3 regions of the Peribacillus sp. FSL E2-0159 genome follow, and region 2 is predicted to be linked to each of the others. Evidence: riboswitches for the same ligand, from Rfam matches in the RefSeq annotation. Region 2 holds a riboswitch; each other region holds the start of a gene.
What was found. A riboswitch is a leader RNA that binds a small molecule or an ion and turns the genes downstream of it on or off. The one in region 2 is predicted to bind S-adenosylmethionine.
Positions count from the first base shown of each region.

Region 1 (2,229 bases), 2.3 Mb from region 2:
CGGATTGATGGAAAGTCGATGCGTGCTGAATGGGGACGCTCACGCCGCCCGTTGCCGGATCGAATTTATGTTGATTATGAAGTAATTTGGTTTCAAAGCTAAAATCATGATCTGTCATCGTAGTGCCTCCCTTTTTACCTGTGCGAATGCTTGCTGTAAGTCACCAATCAAATCATCGCTATCCTCGATGCCAACGGAGAAGCGGAGCAGGCGATTACAAACACCATTTGCCGTTCTGACTTCAAGCGGAATATCGGCATGTGTTTGTGTGGCAGGATAGGTGATGAAGCTTTCAACCCCTCCAAGGCTTTCTGCAAAAGAGATTAATGAGAGCGATTGTAAAAATGGGTTGACCGCCGCTTCATTAATGATACGGAATGAAATCATGCCGCCTCTGCCGGGATACAATACGTCCGTAACACAATCATGCTCCGATAAGTAATCTACAAGTATCTTGGCATTCTTTTCATGACGCTCCATCCGCAACGCCAGGGTTTTCATTCCGCGCATCAACAGCCAAGAATCAAATGGGCTCAAGACAGCTCCGGTACCATTGTGATGGAAGGCAAGTGCATCACATAATTCAGCGCCGCTAGCAACGATCAGTCCGGCGAGCACATCATTATGACCACCGAGATACTTGGTTGCACTGTGAATCACAATATCCGCTCCAAGCAGGATGGGTTGTTGAATTAGAGGCGTGTAAAAAGTGTTATCAACGATTAACAATAAATTATATCGTTTGGCCAATGCGGCAACGGCGCTAATGTCCGTTTGCTGCATAAGAGGGTTAGTGGGAGTTTCGATGAAGATGGCTTTCGTGTGAGGAGTGATGGCTTTTTCGATATCCTCCAAACAACAAGTGTTTACATAGTCACACTGCAACCCCCATTTTTTAAAACCTTGTTCTAACAGACGATATGTACCGCCATAAAGATCTTCGCTGACAATCCATGCATCACCAGATTTAAAAAGGGCGAGTATAGTGGAAATGGCGGCCATTCCTGAACTGCAGGCATAACCTTGGTCGCCTTTTTCCAGATCGGCGATGGATCGCTCCAATAGTTGGCGTGTAGGATTACCTGTCCTTGTGTAGTCGAATCCCGTCGATTGGCCAATTCCTTCGTGACGAAAAGCTGTTGAAAAGTATACCGGCGGATTGACTGTTCCTGTCGCCGTTTCGCTGCGATTTCCTAATTGAGCAAGATATGTTTCAGTTTTGTACATGGTTTTCACTGCTCCTTTGCGTTATATAAAATAAAAAAAAGTCTTCTTTAAGAAGAAGACTTTGATTAAGTAGGGACGAGTCATTCTTCTTATCTTCCAAGTTCACAAACTTGTGGAATTAGCACCTTTTCATTGGTTTGAAACAAATGAAGGTTGCTGAGGTGTCATCGGGCCATTCCCTCTACCTCTCTCGATAAGAGTTTAGATTATTCGATTTCTTTTGAATTTACTATATATACAAAATACTGTCAAGAACATTTTGGGTGGATAATGCTTTGATGTTCATGACTAGGTCAATTGGAGCCTAGCGGTGTCAACACTTTATGTGTCTAAAAAAAATATCCGGATTTTCATATAAACAGGAAGGATTATGGATTTTTTCAGAAAAATGGGAAGGGTCAGCCGGATATTTTTGCTTTAAAATAATAAAGTTTGTACAATGTATGGAGAGAAAGAATAATACGACATTATTCATTTCATATGCAAAAGGTCTTCAATGAATAGTGCAAACATAGGAGGAGAACACATGGAATACAGAATCGAACGAGATACGATGGGTGAAGTGAAAGTTCCTGCTGATAAATATTGGGGAGCACAAACTGAGAGAAGCCGTAACAATTTCAAAATCGGTAACGAAAAAATGCCGATTGAATTAGTTCGTGCATTTGCATACGTTAAACAAGCTGCGGCAAAGGTGAACTATGATCTTGGTGATCTTTCGGAAGTCAAAAAGAATGCCATCGTCAAGATTTGCGGCGAAATCCTTGAAGGCACACTTGATGAACATTTCCCGCTTGTAGTTTGGCAAACGGGAAGCGGCACGCAGAGTAATATGAACGTGAATGAAGTGGTCGCTAACAAAGGGAATGAATGGTTGAAAGAAAATGGTGAATCGGAAACCCTTCATCCGAATGATGATGTTAACAAGGCACAAAGCTCCAATGATACTTTCCCGACCGCCATGCATATTGCTGCCTTTATGGAAGTCGCTGAAAAATTGGT
Region 1 is NZ_CP152053.1:1,231,762-1,233,990, forward strand. Features, by position in the region: gene metC (cystathionine beta-lyase) at 1-118, opposite strand, end outside; gene NYE63_RS06110 (methionine biosynthesis PLP-dependent protein) at 115-1,227, opposite strand; SAM riboswitch class I at 1,314-1,427, opposite strand; gene fumC (class II fumarate hydratase) at 1,754-2,229, shown strand, end outside.
Region 1: linked by a shared signal. The riboswitch ahead of NYE63_RS06110 (methionine biosynthesis PLP-dependent protein) and the one ahead of mtnK (S-methyl-5-thioribose kinase) in region 2 are both predicted to bind S-adenosylmethionine.

Region 2 (2,229 bases):
CGATCCTTGTTTCTTTATCATCAATGACGTTTAAATCGGCAACATGGGAAAGGCCAATGGTTCGCCGAATCAGTTCACAGCCGGCAAAACCGAATGCATCTTTTTTGAATTTTGTCAGTAAATAAGGCAGATACCCTTTCACATGACGGAATGGGCTTTTATTTTGGTCTTCCCATAATTCGGTATAAGTTTCTTCAAAGGCATTCCAAAATTCATGAAGGTGTGAGAAAATCTCTTCCTTTCCAGCGCCATTTCGTGTAATTGCTTGAAAGAGAAGGTTGGCGGTGTATTGACCAAGGTCAAAACCAACTGGCCCATAAAAAGCGAATTCCGGATCAATAACCTTTGTTTCAGTTTCACTTGCAAATATACTTCCAGTATGTAAATCTCCATGAAGCAAGGCTTCCTGCTCGGTTTCAAAGCTTTGTTTCAGCTTAGCGACCTCAAGTATCACATCTTGGTCATTCCATATATTTTTGGCGGCATCAGTCAATTCCACCTCGAAATCTCCCGGGAGTTCCTCAAAAAATGGATCTGTGAAAATAAAGACCTCAGTGATTTTGCAGAGTTCCGGATTGGTGAAATGCCGGGCCACTTCCTTTTTCGCGGATGGTTCTAAATGATAATCGGATGTATAAAATGCCGTCTTCGCAACATATTCACCAATATGCTGTGAAAGCAAAGGATATGAATCGCCATCGATCAATCCTGTTCTTACGATTTTCAAGTGTGATAAATCCTCCATGACTGTGATGGCAAGCTGCTCATCCGAATAATAGACTTGCGGTACGAATTCGGGGCAATAGCTTCTGAAATGAATCAGTGCATTCGCTTCAATGGAAGCCCTTTTCAATGTCAGCGGCCAGCTTTCACCAAGTACCTTGGCATAAGGGACCGCTTGTTTGATTATTATTCCTTTGTTTGTGACTGTGTCTGTAATATGAAAAACATAATTTAAGTTTCCATCGCCGATTTCTTTACACTTTAAACTTGCATCCGCATTGACCAACCCAAGTTTTTTTGCAAGGGTTATAGCTGTTTCGTTTGTCAATCTCTTAAAATTTGAATGGTTTTGAGTCATTCTTTTTCCCTCCAGATTCAAAATAAGAATAAAAAAGCCTCTTTCAAATAGAAAGAGGCAGAAGTTTTGGCTTCGGACCTCTTATCTTCCAGAAAATGAATTCTGGTGGAATTAGCACCGTGCTCTGTGGATTTTATAATCCGGCGGTGAATCCGCCCCATTTCACAATGGTATTACAGTCGGTTGCTGGGCTTCATAGGGCCTTTATCCCTCAGCCTGCTCTTGATAAGAGTAAATGTTTTCTGAAATTTTAATCTTCGGGAAAATAATATCAACATTTTAAATAGTTTGTCAATGGGTAAATTAATAAAAATCAGGGCGGCGATGTTCGAATACGGGTATTTTGTTACGGGCTTCCGTAACTTTATTGAAGTCCAAGATGCCTGTCAAGAGTTCGTTTCCTTCTCCGGCTTCACTTATGATATTCCCCCATGGATCAAAAATTAAGGAATGACCCGCAAATATATTATTGACATCCGAACCTGAACGATTTACGGCTACAACATAGGCTTGGTTCTCGATGGCACGGCTAATCAATAAGGCTCTCCAGTGATCGAGTCTCGGCTTTGGCCATTCAGCCGTAACGAATAGAACTTCCGCGCCTTGTACGGTATGGACTCGCTGCCAATCAGGGAAAAGGATGTCATAACAAACGAATCCAGCACATATTTTTTCATCAAGAGTAAATAAACCATCTTTTTCTCCTGGCTGCAGGAAATGATGTTCATCCTTTAACTGAAATAAGTGAAGCTTATCATATTCTTTAATGAGATTTCCATGTTAATCTATGATGATCATGGTGTTATAGATCCCTTTGCTTGTCTTTTTCGCAATGGACCCGCCTATTGTGTTAATCTGGTGTTTCTTTGCCAGTCTTTTAAAAAATTCATTCGTCTTTTCTGCCTCTTGATCAGCAATCTCATTTAACCTGGTCAAGTCGTATCCGGTTGTCCAAAGCTCTGGTAATATGACGATATCGGGTTCTGACCGTGCAGCTTTTTCCATCCATTGTTCTGCAACCTGAAAATTGAAATCAGGTTGCCCGAAGGCTATATCCATTTGAATACAAGCTATTTTCCACTTCATCGCTTAAAACGACCATATGTAAAAAATGCTTTACAAGACTATGATAAACATATATCATTTGT
Region 2 is NZ_CP152053.1:3,499,888-3,502,116, reverse strand. Features, by position in the region: gene mtnK (S-methyl-5-thioribose kinase) at 1-1,081, opposite strand, end outside; SAM riboswitch class I at 1,160-1,313, opposite strand; partial or broken gene NYE63_RS17015 (carbon-nitrogen family hydrolase) at 1,385-2,167, opposite strand.

Region 3 (2,229 bases), 2.9 Mb from region 2:
TCACTGGAAAGAGAGTGTCTCTTTTTACTTTTTATAATGATCTTTCAAAACCTTCATCCAATCTTCTTCAAATTCCGTGGATACACCCCAGCCATCGACAATACCAGACAGGTTTGCCATGTTTACCGCTTCTTTTGAAGCTTGGATTTGCTTTTGTGAAATAAGTGAAGCATCCAGGTCATATGTTTGCGGCGTTTCTTCTCCCGCTAATTTTTTAGCCAATATCCTCATATTCACTGCACCGATCAACTTGGGATCGACTGCTGCCGTGTAGGACCACGAGCTATCAGCTGATTGGATTTCCTGGAGATCTGCATTAGATACATCAATTCCATATATCTTCACTTCATCTCGGCCCGCTTCTTTAATCGCCCGGGCTGCACCGATTGCAAAGGCATCCCATGTTGCGAAAATGGCATCCAATTTACCTTTAGGGTATTTATTCAGCATTGCTGCTACAGCATTTTGTGTCTGAACCGAAGTATCAGCAGATGCCACTCCGAATCTTTCGACTTCTTTAATCCCAGGATTTTCTTTTAATTTTTCCTGATAGACTGCATTTCTTCTTACCATTGGAGGAAAACCGTCCACCCAAAGATATGCAATTGCCGCTTCACCTTTCTGCTCTTTTATCAGTTTATCAAAAGCCAGTGTTGCCAATGCTTCATCATCTTGTGAAGTTAATGTCACACCTTCTATTTTAGATAGATCGCTTATTGAATCGAATGTGACAACGCTTTTACCTGCATCAACCAACTTTTGAACGTCATTCACAGTTGCTGCATCATCACCATGGGAAATGATATAGCCGTCGTAATCTTCCTCCAAAGCCTGCGCTATCGCATCATGGAATTTAGCCGTATCACCATTTGCTGTATACGTATCCACTTGAAATCCCAGTGCTTCTCCCTCTTCTTTTGCCCCCGCCAGGTATTGAGCCGTATGATCATCACCGCCTATTTTACGGATCACTTTGATTCTGGCTCCATCCCCATCAGCAAATCTTTCCGGGACATTTTCAAATGATACTTTTTCTTCTTTCTTCGATTCTGTGGAACTCTGCCCTGTAGAGCAACCCGTTAAAAGCAATGCCGAAGCGATTGCTGAAATAAATATCCCTTTAATAGACCTTCTCATCTTGTTTCCCTCCATTTTTCCTTATTATTCTTATCAGTTAAGTTGGTGTAAATCCCAAAATAAAAACCTCTCTAATATAGAGAGGTTTAATCGGCTGTTTTGCAGACTTGTCCCTCTCTTATCTGTCAAAACATTTCTGTTTTGCAGGATTTAGCACCAATTCCTAATGGAACGGTTGCTGGGCATCTTAGGGCCAGTCCCTCCGCCACTCTTGATAAGAGATATATTGTGTTACGTTTTCGTAATTAACACTTTATAGGGATATAGTCGTAAAGTCAATAGATTTTTGAATATTTGAAATGTTCCCCGTTATTTTTTATTTTCTTTGAAGCTGGGCTAGACGCTTTTTCTCAATTTTTTCAAGCCTCTCCAACTGCCTTAATTTCACTTCGAACAAAGTGATCGGGTCACGGTAAACTTCCGGATTTTCTTTCATATGCTCCAATGCAGCCTGGTAGTCTTTTATTTCAGTCTGCGTTTGCTCTATCGTTTTTTGAAGTAAAGCAAATGAACTGCGATAGAAAAGTGAGATGTCCCGATCCAAAGATTTTTCAAACAATCCAAATTGGGTAAGGAAACGTTCCGTGATCATTTCGGCAACATCCAGGTAATCTTCACTTTCCAAGTATTTCTTATAACGATTGTACATATTGGCTTTATTTTGCGGTATCGCTCCAAACAGCTTCCCTGCTCCTTTAAGCAGCAATTGTGATGGAGTCCTGCGCAAAAGGATATTAACGTTTTCGATGCGGATACTGCTTGTCATCCGGTCGGCATCACGGCGCCAGTCATCCAATACCCTGAAGTCACCTGCCAGCGTAATCCGTTCTTCTTTGTATAAATCATTGAATCCGGCACTCATCTCATCCATAAACTGCTGGCTTTGTGAGAACTCCATTTGGGAACTGGCAATCCAGTCTTGAAGAGAACGGTAATATTGAGGCATGATCTTATCAGAAATGAAGTTTTGAATCCGCTCATTCATTTCCTGGTTTAACTGTACATGGACCTGACTGAAATCACTGCTTTCCGTTAACGATTTAGAGCAATCCCTCAGTAATTCAGGAATTTTAGTAGAAAGCTGATTTTTCA
Region 3 is NZ_CP152053.1:565,133-567,361, reverse strand. Features, by position in the region: gene NYE63_RS02810 (sugar ABC transporter substrate-binding protein) at 25-1,137, opposite strand; SAM riboswitch class I at 1,253-1,358, opposite strand; gene NYE63_RS02805 (GTPase domain-containing protein) at 1,454-2,229, opposite strand, start outside.
Region 3: linked by a shared signal. The riboswitch ahead of NYE63_RS02810 (sugar ABC transporter substrate-binding protein) and the one ahead of mtnK (S-methyl-5-thioribose kinase) in region 2 are both predicted to bind S-adenosylmethionine.